DNA from 4 places in the Paenibacillus provencensis genome. Region 2 is predicted to be linked to each of the others. Evidence: riboswitches for the same ligand, from Rfam matches in the RefSeq annotation. Region 2 holds a riboswitch; each other region holds the start of a gene.
The links. Region 2 has a riboswitch for cyclic di-AMP ahead of ACFQ3J_RS13420 (hypothetical protein). Riboswitches for the same ligand answer to the same signal wherever they lie in the genome.
Positions count from the first base shown of each region.

Region 1 (3,121 bases), on a different contig from region 2:
TTAATGAAGTGGAGTTTAATGAAGCTTATTGGGAAACCATTCACAGGGGAATGGCTACAAATGTAGATGTTGCTTTTTCAGGATTTCCATATGACTTTGCCCGGAAAACAGGTACCTCCCAACAGACGATATATAAAGATGGTGAAGCCATAAATGTTGAAAATGGCGTGTTCATCGCATTTGCACCGCGTGAAAATCCTAAACTTGCCGTTGCAGTAGTTGTTCCAGAAGGGGGATACGGCTCTATGAGCGCTGCGCCCATTGCTCGAAAAATATTTGATGCATACGATGCAGAAATCGGGTTAACCGAAGCACCTCGTTCAACTGAATAAATCAAATAATATAATAGAAAGCTCTGTACTTGATAGGGCTTTCTACATTGCAACAGAAAATAGAGTGGAGTATAAAAATGAAAAATGTCCATAGTGATCAATGTAGCGTCTACACATCACAGTTATACGCTTTGAAAAGATAAAGGTATTTATCATAGCGTGTCCAGCAAGGTACGCCAGCTAAATACTCATTAAATCGTTTCATTCTATACTGCTCTAATCTGCACAACGACGGCCGAACACCCTTTTCAGTGTTAGAAACATCGGAGCTTCAGTTGCAAATATTTTTGTTACTGTATTTGTGTTCCCGATATTTACGCTTACCCCACTATATGTAACTAGCTAATTTTGTGCCAGCTAATATCCGATTTTTTTATTTCAGATAATGTAGCTAATGGAGTAAAGTGTCGACACCAGGCTTACTGAAAAAGCAATCTCAACCTACGGTTTCGATAAATTCGAGAACTTGGTAACTGAACCATCGTATGCTTTAAACCGAGTTAACACTTATCAATGCACTTTCTCTCTTTATACTAAGAGTCTATTTATAAAGTAATATTGAATCCAAGGCAAAGTATATACTAAGATCTCCCGACGCCACTTACCCCCGGAAGTTAATATCCGGGGGTAAGTGGCATCTATAAAGAAAAAATGTAGAGTTTTTTATGTGCACAGAGACTTAAGTTATTACTGTAATTTGTTCAAATCAGTTTCTGTTTTTCAGGTGCTTCATTTCGTTAAGTAACGGGAAACGTAAGAACGTATGGGTCATAGCGATCGGCTGCTTATTTCATGAAGATGCCGGGCAGATTGTGTATCAAAATTTGATTCGAAATAATTCAGTCAAAACCCCTTCATAAGGGCGGGGTTGTAAATATAGCTTGTCCTTCCCTCTTTAATGAGAGTCATCAACCATATTAGAAAAACTCTTATCATCAATTGTTCTTCTGGCTGTAACGTACCGTTGCTTGTAGTATGTTTCCGAGAGTTTACTTACTCTTACTCCTTTACTGCTCGAAGAATGAGCAAATTGTCCATCCCCTATGTAAATTCCCGCATGAGATATTCCCTTTCCACTTGTATTGAAGAAAACTAAATCCCCAGTTCTTAAATTGCTTTTTGCTACCGCAGTGCCTGTTTTAGCTTGAGCAGCTGAGGTTCTAGGAAGGTTTTGATTAAATTTATCAAATATGTATAATATGAAGCCGGAGCAATCAAAGCCACTTGCTGCGGTCGTTCCTCCCCATTTATAAGGTGTTCCTACCACTTGGCTGACTTCTGATTGTAATTTTGATTTGTCATCAGCAAATGCACTTGTGGTACCAGAAGAAATAATAATAACAGACCCTAATAAAGACATGATAATTTTTTTCAAGTATAATATTCTCCCTTCGATGCCTACGGAGTTAGCTTAAGGATTCGGTAGAAGGTTACCTATATTCAACACTATTTTGAACAATTCACCCAAAGTGGTTCCCCCGTTTTAAATAAATTTAAATTCGGCAAAATAATTAAAATATTGTAACACTAATAACTGTAGTGTATAAATCGAGACTTGTCAATTATAACCTGTAAAATTTGTTGCTTCTTATGATTTCATGAGGATTTATTTAATTTAGAAAGGTTTTTCATAAATAATCGACAACTTAACAAGAAGTGGGTCATATTTTATGACAGGTAATATCATAACAAATTTGTAATTAATATGTCTTTTTTTATTTCAAAAACTGTTTCAGATTTAATCAAAAATAACCGCTCCAGTTACTGGGAGCGGTTATAAAAGTAGTATACTTTTTTATGTTATGCAGCCATGTTACGACATGCATCTGCACATTTAAAACAAGCTTCCGCACATTTTTGGCAATGGTCATGACTATGTTTTTTGCACTCATCACCACATGCTTGGCATATCTCAGCACACAATGAGCAAATTTCTTTGATAAATGGTGAATTGCTGCTCATTGCTGTTGCAGCAAAAGAGCAGATGTCGGCACATAGCCGATCTAGACGAATACATTCTGCCATCATTTTAATGTCTTCTTCTTTTAAACAAGCATCGTAGCAGTGATTACAAGTCACCATACATCGTAAGCATTCCTCTATACATTGTTTATACTGTTCATGTGACATTTCCATTCTCCTTTCAGTGATTAATTTTTTACATACGTAATTACTATTTACAATTAATCCTCGATACATACTCAAGGACTTGAATGTAAATTAACCAAAAATGTGCAGAATATGTGGAGATAACGAGTGAAAATAAAAAATCTATTTTCTAAAAGCTAATTTAATCAATGATTAGTTCGAAGTATAAATATCACTTTGAAAAGCTAACTATAGCCAGAACTAAGAACTTTAAATCGGTAAGTCATGGCTTATGCACAAAATATTCAAAGTTCAGGCGTATAATAATAATAAACAATCTTATGCTTATGGTGGATAAACGTTTGGGTTTTAAGGAGATCATGGGTTTCGAAATTACAATAGAATTTTGAAAAACATTACTACTTGAAATATTTGATAAATAATTTAAGTCATATATCTGGAAAAATTAATAGAACGGTGGTCATCAAAATGAATCGAATAGCTTTTAAATTAGGAATTATTATCGTATCTCTGCTGTTAGTGGTTCTGCTTTCCTTGGGGTATGTCGTTGATAAAATCTTTTCGAATATGTATTATCAAAAAGCACAACAAGATGTGGCCGAAATGTCATCCCATTTTGTCGAAATGGTACATTCTAGTAAGAGCATACCTACAGATTTGATATCCACTATGGTAGAATT
Region 1 covers NZ_JBHTKX010000004.1:109,121-112,241, reverse strand. Annotated here, with positions in the region: gene ACFQ3J_RS21130 (peptidoglycan D,D-transpeptidase FtsI family protein) at 1-332, shown strand, start outside; gene ACFQ3J_RS21125 (C40 family peptidase) at 1,228-1,707, opposite strand; cyclic di-AMP (ydaO/yuaA leader) riboswitch at 1,713-1,847, opposite strand; gene ACFQ3J_RS21120 (four-helix bundle copper-binding protein) at 2,133-2,462, opposite strand; gene ACFQ3J_RS21115 (sensor histidine kinase) at 2,910-3,121, shown strand, end outside.
Region 1: linked by a shared signal. The riboswitch ahead of ACFQ3J_RS21125 (C40 family peptidase) and the one ahead of ACFQ3J_RS13420 (hypothetical protein) in region 2 are both predicted to bind cyclic di-AMP.

Region 2 (3,121 bases):
GCTATCTTGAGGGGGTAGTGGGTGTATACCCGTGGAGGTTCGAGTCCTCTCGACCGCATCATAACGAAAGAGCTTGAAGCAATTGCTTCAAGCTCTTTTTTGGTGTGCCCAGTATGGGCTTCAACACGATATGACATAGAAGGTGAACAAAAAGAAGAGAAGTCTCTACTGAGGCTTCTCTTGGGGGATGATGATTTAGTCGATCGATTGTACATATTAGGATTTATGCAGGAATCCTATTTTAACAGCTTGGCGATATCCGCTCCAATCTTGTCCGGTGTCGTTTGTGGGCTGTATCTTTTCACGATATTTCCGTTCTGATCAATAAGAAACTTGGTGAAATTCCACTTAATTGTTTTGGATCCAAGTATACCTGGTGCATTGTTCTTCAAGTGCTTGAACAGCGGATGCGCCTCGTCACCATTCACTTTAATCTTCTCAAACATCGGGAAGCTTACGCCATAGTTCATTTGGCAGAACTCAGCGATTTCCTCATTTGAGCCGGGTTCTTGTTCGGCAAATTGGTTGCTGGGGAAACCGAGAATTTCAAAGGATTGATCATTGAATTTGTCATATAGCTCCTGAAGCCCTTTGTATTGAGGAGTTAATCCACATTTGCTTGCTGTATTTACGATCAAGAGTACTTTTCCTTTGTACTCCTCCATGCTTAATTTCTGACCCTTTAGTGTATTCACTTGATATTGATAAATCGACATGCCTTCATCCATCCCTTCCTAATTATTATGGAATATATAAATGATGCTTGTATAGCCGCTCTTATTCAATCTCTATATATATATATTGATAACAATTTAATTTTAAGCAATATATGAAGAAAGTCAAACATGGCTTAGAAAATGAATGAATATATTGTTGATGCCCAACTTGGTTATTTGAATTAAGCGAGAAATCGAGATAAACTTAGAACAGATTAGCTAAATGCACAGTGGTGAATGTTTTATTCTTATTCTATCCCAAAACAGCCCTAGATCGTCAAAATGAACTACTGCAGGAGCTTTACATCGATTTTCTACGGGTGTATGATTCATATCGTAAATCTTGAGCAAATGAAAACCTTATATTAGAGTAGTTTCTCATTGCTATGATAGCTTAATTTCTGCCTAATCTGGCGGAGAGCGGGGGAACCAAAGTTAGCAGAGTGCTTGATTCGGTGTGAGAGCCGAATGAAACACGCTTGCATGGGGTGAATTCTGAACCGAGGATTCATGTGGGAATCTCCATATGGAATCATCAGGAACAGATAGGACGACTCTCACCGTCCGAATCCGACAGCTAACCTCGTAAGCTGTACAGAGCTAAACTAAAGATGTGGAAGATACGCAAGGTTCTTCCTTCACTTCTTTACAGTGATTATTCTTTAGTTATCTTCTGTACGAACGTTTGAGAGAGGAATGATAAATCTTGTGAGCGATCAGCCACAGGGGTTTAGTCCTCTGTGGTTTTTGTTTGTGCGCTGAATTTTTGTCGATAGCAAAAAGCGGGGGACCCAGATGTGGATGCTTCAGATCCATGGGGTGAATTTCATGGCTCTTGCCATGAATAGGGCAATCTCTCTTGTCCGAATCCGACAGCTAACCTCGTAAGCGTAAAAAAGGGAGAGGCAGCAAGCCGCGTAGCATCTTATAACAGGTCATGTTTTGCCATGTTCTGATATAAAGGTGGGAGAGCACCGGGCATGCCTTTGATCTGTCGGTGTTCTTTTTTTGTTGTCTTTTTCTAAAACAGGGAGGATATTATTGTGATGAGTGATGAAGTTATTTTAGTTACGGCGCCGAATGAAGCCGCCAGAAATTTTATTCGATTATTAATGTACAAGAAGCTCTCTTTTGCTGTCCTGACAAATAGTGCGCAGGAAGAGAAGCAGGTCAAACGACTTGGAGTAGAGCACATTATACGTATGGATACTGCGTTTGCAAGTAAATGGCTGCTGCCTAATGCAACGGTAGGGCGTATTTTTATTTTTGAGAACAGCTTGAATCTGACCTGTCGGTTCTTGCAAATATGCAGACCATGGACACGTAAACCGATTACGATTATTACACAGCTGAATCATCCTCGCGGAGTATACCGCGGTATGGGTGCAGACCACGTTATTTTTACAATCAAGGGCGAAGTTGGATTCTTGCTAAATGGCGAACGGGCTGCCGTTAATTAATTGATCTGTACGTACACAGCAATAGAAGCAGGAGACTGCAGCTTGCAGCTAGTGTAGGTGCTTACGATACAGTTTGCGTAATTAGATATAGGGTTGATATACTGGAGTTAAAGAAAACATAGCATGTGAGACTCGTGATATAACCATGGGTCTCTTTTTCTATATTTACAGATGGAAAGGTTGAGAATGGCAATATGGGGAAATTTGATCATGTGAAATGGCTCTTTTTTGATATAGGAGATACTCTCGTAAATGAATGGGTTCCCGTTGATCACATTATCGGTCAATTTGTAAAGGAAGCAAATGGACTTGGGTATAACATCACGATGGAGGATGTTCGCAGTAAATTTATTCAGAGCTATTCGAATTATATAGCTTCTCCCATGCAATACGCGATTTCAGAGCTCGTGCCTTCCGAGGAAGACAGAGAGTATATCAAGTCAAGGCTCAAGTTTCAAAAGGAGCTGGAAGAGCCGTATGCTGAAGCTAGGGCCGTTCTCAAACAGCTGGGTGAGCGCTACAGGATCGGTATCATTGCCAATCAAAGTCCGGGTACGGAAGAGCGGATGGTGAAATATGGACTCCGTTCTTATGTGGATGTTATCGCTTGCTCGGCCGAACAGGGATTGTCCAAACCGGATATGCGCTTATATCAGTATGCTTTGAAAACAGCTGGAGCAGAGCCCAATGAATCCATCATGATTGGTGATCGAATTGACAATGACATTATCCCAGCCAAGTCACTTGGGATGCTTACAATTCGAATTATGCAGGGTTACGGCCGCTATCAGCCTTCCACTGATGATAAGGATACGCCGGACTTTACTGTAAATGATCTAAGCGCACTGACTGCACTGCTTCTATGAGCTATGAATCATAATACCGAGATTCTCTAAGCAGTGGATTTTGCAATATCCTCAGTCTAATAAGCTGTAGAGAATCTCA
Region 2 covers NZ_JBHTKX010000001.1:2,772,206-2,775,326, reverse strand. Annotated here, with positions in the region: tRNA gene ACFQ3J_RS13430 (tRNA-Leu) at 1-58, shown strand, start outside; gene ACFQ3J_RS13425 (glutathione peroxidase) at 237-716, opposite strand; cyclic di-AMP (ydaO/yuaA leader) riboswitch at 1,098-1,323, shown strand; cyclic di-AMP (ydaO/yuaA leader) riboswitch at 1,463-1,622, shown strand; gene ACFQ3J_RS13420 (hypothetical protein) at 1,763-2,176, shown strand; gene ACFQ3J_RS13415 (HAD family hydrolase) at 2,371-3,042, shown strand.

Region 3 (3,121 bases), 870 kb from region 2:
CCCCGAACATGCTTCATGCATCCGGATGGATGTGGACAACGGATGGGTCACAGGGATGCATGGAGAAGGTGGACATCCTAATATCTATTTGGGTGCATTTATTGTGGAGAAGCAGCTATTCTTGAAATTAATAGAACACTGTATTGCTCATGGCCAGAACCATTTCTTTCGAGATGGAATTCAGAACAACCTGGCCAATCTCAAGATCGCTGCTTATGCTTATAACGGATATCATGCCGTGATTAACTCCGTAGACAGCTATTATCGCATTAGTCTGGAACTGCTTCAGCAAGAACAATACAACCAGCTGTTTAAATATCATGAGGTGCATACCAAGATTAAGTATGAACCGCCAACTCGTTATTTAGAGCATGCAGAAGTCAATAATTCCTTGATTGCGAACGGATGCGTTATTGGAGGAACCGTGGAGAACAGCATCATTTTCAGAGGAGTTAAAATACATAGCGGGGCGCAAATACGCAACTCGATTATTATGCAGAAATGCGTAATTGAGGAGAATGCGGTGCTTGAGAACGTGATATTGGATAAGGATGTACACTTATCTGTGGATCGCAAGCTGATCGGTGATGTTAAGAAGCCTTATGTGATTGCGAAGAGCAGCCAAATCTAAACGCTATGCTCCATGCGGGCTGAGCAGGCGTACACAGCAGAAGGTCCAGGAATCATTCCTGGACCTTCTATCATGGCTATACGCTTATGTTGTTTGAGAAATAATAGATCGGGTAATGTAATTATAATCCAGCTCTTTTAGCAGAGGCCGGGCTAAGCATTCTTTTGGCGCCGTAATACTTGGAGCTCCAATAGCCTTTGTTAATAGGTGTAATAGCAATCCCTTTGGAAGAAGTAGCGGAGACAAATTGGTTATTGCCAAGATAGATTCCTACATGTGAAACACCGGATCCACTAGTATTAAAGAAGACGAGATCTCCCTTTACAAGCTCAGATTTCTTGATAGCCTGTCCTTTATGAAATTGCTGTTTGGAGCTATGAGGCAGATTTACGCCAAGCTGCTTATATACATAACGAGTAAATCCAGAGCAATCAAACCCAGAAAGGGTCGAACCGCCATATTGGTATGGTATGCCTACCGTATTGTTAACTGTTTTGGATAGAATGGAAGCCGATGCTTCTGTGACTCCTGCGGAGAATAATAGAGCGAACCCTAATGCCGCAGCTGTTAGTGTCTTTTTCAAAGTAAATAATACTCCTTCCAATGCCTGCGAGGTTAGCTAAGGATTCGGTTGAAGGTTCCCTATGATCACTTCATATTGATCAATTCACCCATAAAATGGTCGGGTCCCCCGCTTCTTGGTGCTAGAATTCGGCAGTTATCAGTCATTCACCTAAAGATTTCGACAACGAAGTGACATTAATAATTACGAAATTGTTACTTTATCTATTCTTGGATTTTATCACTCACTGGTATATTTATCAACTCTCTTTTCCGAAGTTTGGCATAGTTTTTTCGTTTTTATGTAAAATAACGGTTTAAACACTCGTTAATCCGTAGGTATAAGAAATGTAGAATGGATCATTTGTTCATAAATTTCTAACAAACTTGTAATTAGTTTCTGTCGAACTGAGTAGAATGAAGATTTTGCATAAATCCTAAGAATTAAAAATCCCTCCCTCTCTTCCTAAGAAGGAAGAGAGAGAGGGATTCTTATATCATGAAATATCTATTCCTATTCATCATGCTGCTCGATTACGATGATGTATTCATTCGAATTGACTTCCAGTGTATATTCCTCATTCTCAAACAAATAAGTGAATAATGCAGTGACATACCCTTTTAACAAATCGGATGGTAAGAGTCCGTCGATCTTCACACGAACGATATATTCAATTTCAGCATACTCTCCCGGCTCAAGAACACCGATGAAGAGTATCCCATTTATTAAATCTTGTGTATAGAAGACCCTCGTCGTCCCATCTTGTAAGCGCAAGTGACCTGATATAAGCTCGGTACCCGGTGGGGTGAGGCCTCTCAGCGATAGAGCTGCAGCTAGATTTCCAGTATTGCGAATTAAGATCTGAATGGTCACCTCGTCACCCCGTTCAACCCGGGCAGGGTATGAGGTAAGCACCGCCTGAATAACAGGAGCAAGAAATAATACCTGGACCTCTGCTTCCTCTCGGAGCGAGACCGTTCTGCTATCTGACAGTCGATACGTAAACTGAAGGGATGCTTGATTCATCAAATTCATCTGAGATATCCGGGAATATGGTGTAAAGGATATAAGGGCTCGATACGTGATGACGGTTCTAGAACGTGGAAACAAAGTGCCCAGCCGTATACCGATCACAGGATTTGCATTTTGAACTTCAACCCCGTTAATTCGAACAGAATGATCCTGGAAGATAAGACCTTGTGGAAAATTCATATAGTAAACAGCCTCAATCGGAAGATCTCCTTCATTCAGTATCGTAGCGGTAAACTGAGCAGCTCCTCCATAGGTGACTTGCTCAGGCATTACCGTTACGATCATGTTCACAACAGGATCAACCGGTGACAGCACAACTTCATTGGAACCAGTCTGAACAAGCACCCCGTCAGAGGTGTAAGATACGAGTACTTCACTGGATAAGGGACTACTAATGCTCAGCACACGTACCTGGTATGTCAGCTGTATAACCTCCCCAGGGTTAATGACCGGAAGTATAAAGCCTTGAACAGGATCTAGACCCGGAGAGATGATACCGTTAAGCACCACACTCCCCGGCACAAAGCTCATCCCTGCAGAGAGCAATACGCTTAATCTCGCATTGACCACTGGTACAGTGCCCGTATTTTGAATCGTTATTGTAAATGTAATGACATCTCCAACAAAGGTTTGCATAGTGTTTGCTCGCTGAGATATGATGAGCTGCGCATTCGCAAGTGAGATTCGTACACCGTTTGAAGTAATATCCCTCCTAATTATTCGACCATCCAACGTTTGAAAAGTATACGCTGCGCTTGCCACATTGTAGAGCTCGTTAGAAGGCGGGAGGCTCGTGACGATTGTCTGAAAACGGATATTCGTGGCAGACTTGCTGGCAACGATGCCTATATTTAGACCTGAGGTTATGTCTGCCCCCGGAAGAGGCTGCCCATTTA
Region 3 covers NZ_JBHTKX010000001.1:1,898,262-1,901,382, reverse strand. Annotated here, with positions in the region: gene glgD (glucose-1-phosphate adenylyltransferase subunit GlgD) at 1-631, shown strand, start outside; gene ACFQ3J_RS09105 (C40 family peptidase) at 753-1,214, opposite strand; cyclic di-AMP (ydaO/yuaA leader) riboswitch at 1,221-1,358, opposite strand; gene ACFQ3J_RS09100 (DUF11 domain-containing protein) at 1,707-3,121, opposite strand, start outside.
Region 3: linked by a shared signal. The riboswitch ahead of ACFQ3J_RS09105 (C40 family peptidase) and the one ahead of ACFQ3J_RS13420 (hypothetical protein) in region 2 are both predicted to bind cyclic di-AMP.

Region 4 (3,121 bases), on a different contig from region 2:
GCCGGCATGCCGCCGCCTGTGCCTTCACTAATAATCTGGTACAGTTTATTGGCGTCATGTTTTGCACCAATGGTTTGCAGTGACGGTCCCATTCCGCCTTCCAGTTGATTACCGTGACAAGTAATACAGCTTGCCTTCGCCTTCTCCTCTGCAGCAGCAGCATCTAGAGTTACCTCAGGCATTGCCCGTGGCTGCTCTTCCTCAGTCACATGTTCTCTTCCTGGAACCGTAAACATTAACACGAGGGCAAAAGCGCAAGCGAAGAAAAATAACCCACTCATGATCCATTTCTTCATTCGTTGTGTCCTCCTACTATGTACAATCCTTCATTTATTATAAAGGATCATGAACTTGCTTCATAGTATTTTATGGTAAATATTTAAACAAAAGTTAGGAGAGACAATCATGTCTATTTAAGCTTTGCTCCTTCATACACCATACAGAAGAACAGCTTAGGGCCCTCCGGCGTAAGGCGCTCATAGGTATCATGAATGGCAAATCCTGCTTTTTCATAAGTGCGAATCGCTCTTTTATTCCAGGTTAGAACCTCAAGATCAATATCGTTCTGCGGGTTCCGGACTGCGGCTTCCTGTACAATCGAGTTGACAAAGGAAGTCCCCATTCCCTGTCCGCAAAGATCGGGTCTCATTCCGAGACCAAGCCGGGTCACACCGGTTAAAGGAAATAATTGAGCGAATCCGTATAACTCACCTGCATCATTTACAATAGATAAATACTGCGTGGCTCGAAGTTCAGGGTCGCCAAATTCAATCTCAAGCGCCTTCATCTGCTCCCAGGGCAGCCAGCCATATATGTTATAAGGAGGTTCGTACTGCCAAGTGCAGATCTCAGCTGCATGCTCTTCACTCATAGGAAGAGCATGAAAGGTAGTTCCTTTCTGCGTCATGTCATCGTCTCCTTTATAGATGTAGACTCCATATAGTTCAAGAACAACCCGAATCAATTTCATAAATCATTAAAAAGGTGAGTTTGATCTATATATACCCTTGATTTAAGCAGCTAAAGGTATTATCAAATTGATTCACCCTAATATAATATAAAAAGCCCGAAGATGGATTACTATTTAGTAATCAAATCTTCGGGCTATGAGGTTTGTTCCAGCACAGTGTTCCTTAATCTAATGCAGCTGTTTCGTATTCTTCCGTACTCATAATTCGTTTTGCACCAATGTAACGTTTTTCATAGTAGCTCTCGTCCAGCTTGCTGATAATAACTCCTTTAGAAGAGGAAGCATGTGCAAATTTACCTTCACCTACGAAGATGCCGACATGGGATACACCTTTTCCGCTTGTGTTAAAAAATACGAGGTCGCCAGGTCTCATTTCAGAACGGGATACAGACTTGCCCATTTTGTATTGAGATCCAGATTGATGAGGCAGATCGATGCCGAGTTTATCAAATACATACATGGTAAAACCAGAGCAATCAAATCCGTTTAAAGTAGTACCGCCATATTTATATTCGGTTCCTTTAGCGCTATCAATGACCTTGTCCATTTTGGAATCGGCGAATGCACTTCCTGTTCCGATGGAGAATGCAATAGCAAGACTCAGTGCTGCAGCAGTTAGTGACTTTTTCAAGAAAAAATAATCCCCTTCCAATGCCTGCGAGGTTAGCTTAAGGATTCGGTAGAAGGTTCCCCTATGATCACTTACGTTGCGAGATCAATTCACCCATAAAAGTGGTTCCCCCGCTTCCCAGATGCCAGGAATTTGGCTGTTTCTTAAGATGTGCATCTGTGAAAGTCGCTCACTCTTGTAAGACTATGTACTTAGTTAAATGGTAAAAGTTACAACAATTATTACAAAGTTGTTACTAGAAGTTCTGGGCCTATTGTAACAGAGGTTGTGTAAATTTGGCAATCGTTTTTTAGAGAAAATATTACAAAAAATAAGTCTCGCTCTAGGAGAAGAGCGAGACTTATAAAGTTTTTTGACGTTAGGTGCGATAAATAAACAGGCGGATTGACTTTATTTCTACGTTGAAAGCGTTATATTCGCGCTGGGTGCGGTTTTTGAAGAGAGGAGACAAGACAATAAATTTAGGCATCATCGCTTTTGGATTGCCAAATACTGAACTGGGAACTTATCTTCCATACATTTATGAGCGATCGTATTAGATGATAAGACTGCTGGAGAATCAGGGCTAAAAGTCCTGTCCAAATGAGCGATACGGCAGTGAAAGCACTGAACAGTATGAAGGCAAGTGCACTAAGTGTCAGGGCAACTCCAGTGACAGGAAGCGCATGGCGGATGCAGACCCATACTGCACTAAAGCCGCTTCGATTGCCTGTAAGTCCAAACTGTACATATAAGAGCAGCTGCTTGATAATGTAGGCGTAAATGATCCATAAGATAACGTAAGGAGCTGCCTGTAGAAGGATATTCTGGTTGTAGACCGCATTTAGGAGGAGTGGAAGCACCTTCGGGATGATCCAGTAGGCAGGCAGCAGCAGCAGTACAATCTCGATGATATAGAGCAGTGATGTCTTTTTCCAGTGCTTAAGGGTCCCGCGAAAGAAGGAGAAGCCCTTGGTGCTTTCATCTTCATGAAGACTGTGAAACAAGCCCGCCCGAATCAGCGGAGTGATGAGCATCCTTAAAATAAACATGAGGACAAGCAGCCAAACATAATCATGGACTGTGGAGCTGGTACTCAAGCTGATCTGCCCCTCTAACCAGAATAAGATCTGGCTAAGCTCATGTGGCGGGGGATTCGGGTAGCGCATTAGCAAAGGGATGACCGCAGAGGACACCATCTTATACAGAAGAACACCCCACAGCAGTTGGTACAGAAACAGGAATATAACGATTAGGAAATGACGCTTGACCAACTTAAAACCTTCGGAGAGATAAGATTTCATCCGCTATACACCTCACCATGACAGACTTCCGAGCAAGAGCTCCAATACTTTGGTAATACTAATGTTAAACCGGGTCTCCAATGCTTCATCCCCTTCAGCTTTTAAGTAGTTGTTCATATGCTTATTCTCAAGTGTAATGGAGTACTCTGGATCGACCATTGCCCAAACCAGAGGAGACTTATAAGTTAGGTTGTAGATGATCTCTCCACCTTTTCCGTCCCATTCCTTGCGGATCAT
Region 4 covers NZ_JBHTKX010000013.1:16,677-19,797, forward strand. Annotated here, with positions in the region: gene ACFQ3J_RS26445 (c-type cytochrome) at 1-296, opposite strand, end outside; gene ACFQ3J_RS26450 (GNAT family N-acetyltransferase) at 410-907, opposite strand; gene ACFQ3J_RS26455 (C40 family peptidase) at 1,134-1,601, opposite strand; cyclic di-AMP (ydaO/yuaA leader) riboswitch at 1,608-1,749, opposite strand; gene ACFQ3J_RS26460 (hypothetical protein) at 2,063-2,884, opposite strand; gene ACFQ3J_RS26465 (M1 family metallopeptidase) at 2,897-3,121, opposite strand, start outside.
Region 4: linked by a shared signal. The riboswitch ahead of ACFQ3J_RS26455 (C40 family peptidase) and the one ahead of ACFQ3J_RS13420 (hypothetical protein) in region 2 are both predicted to bind cyclic di-AMP.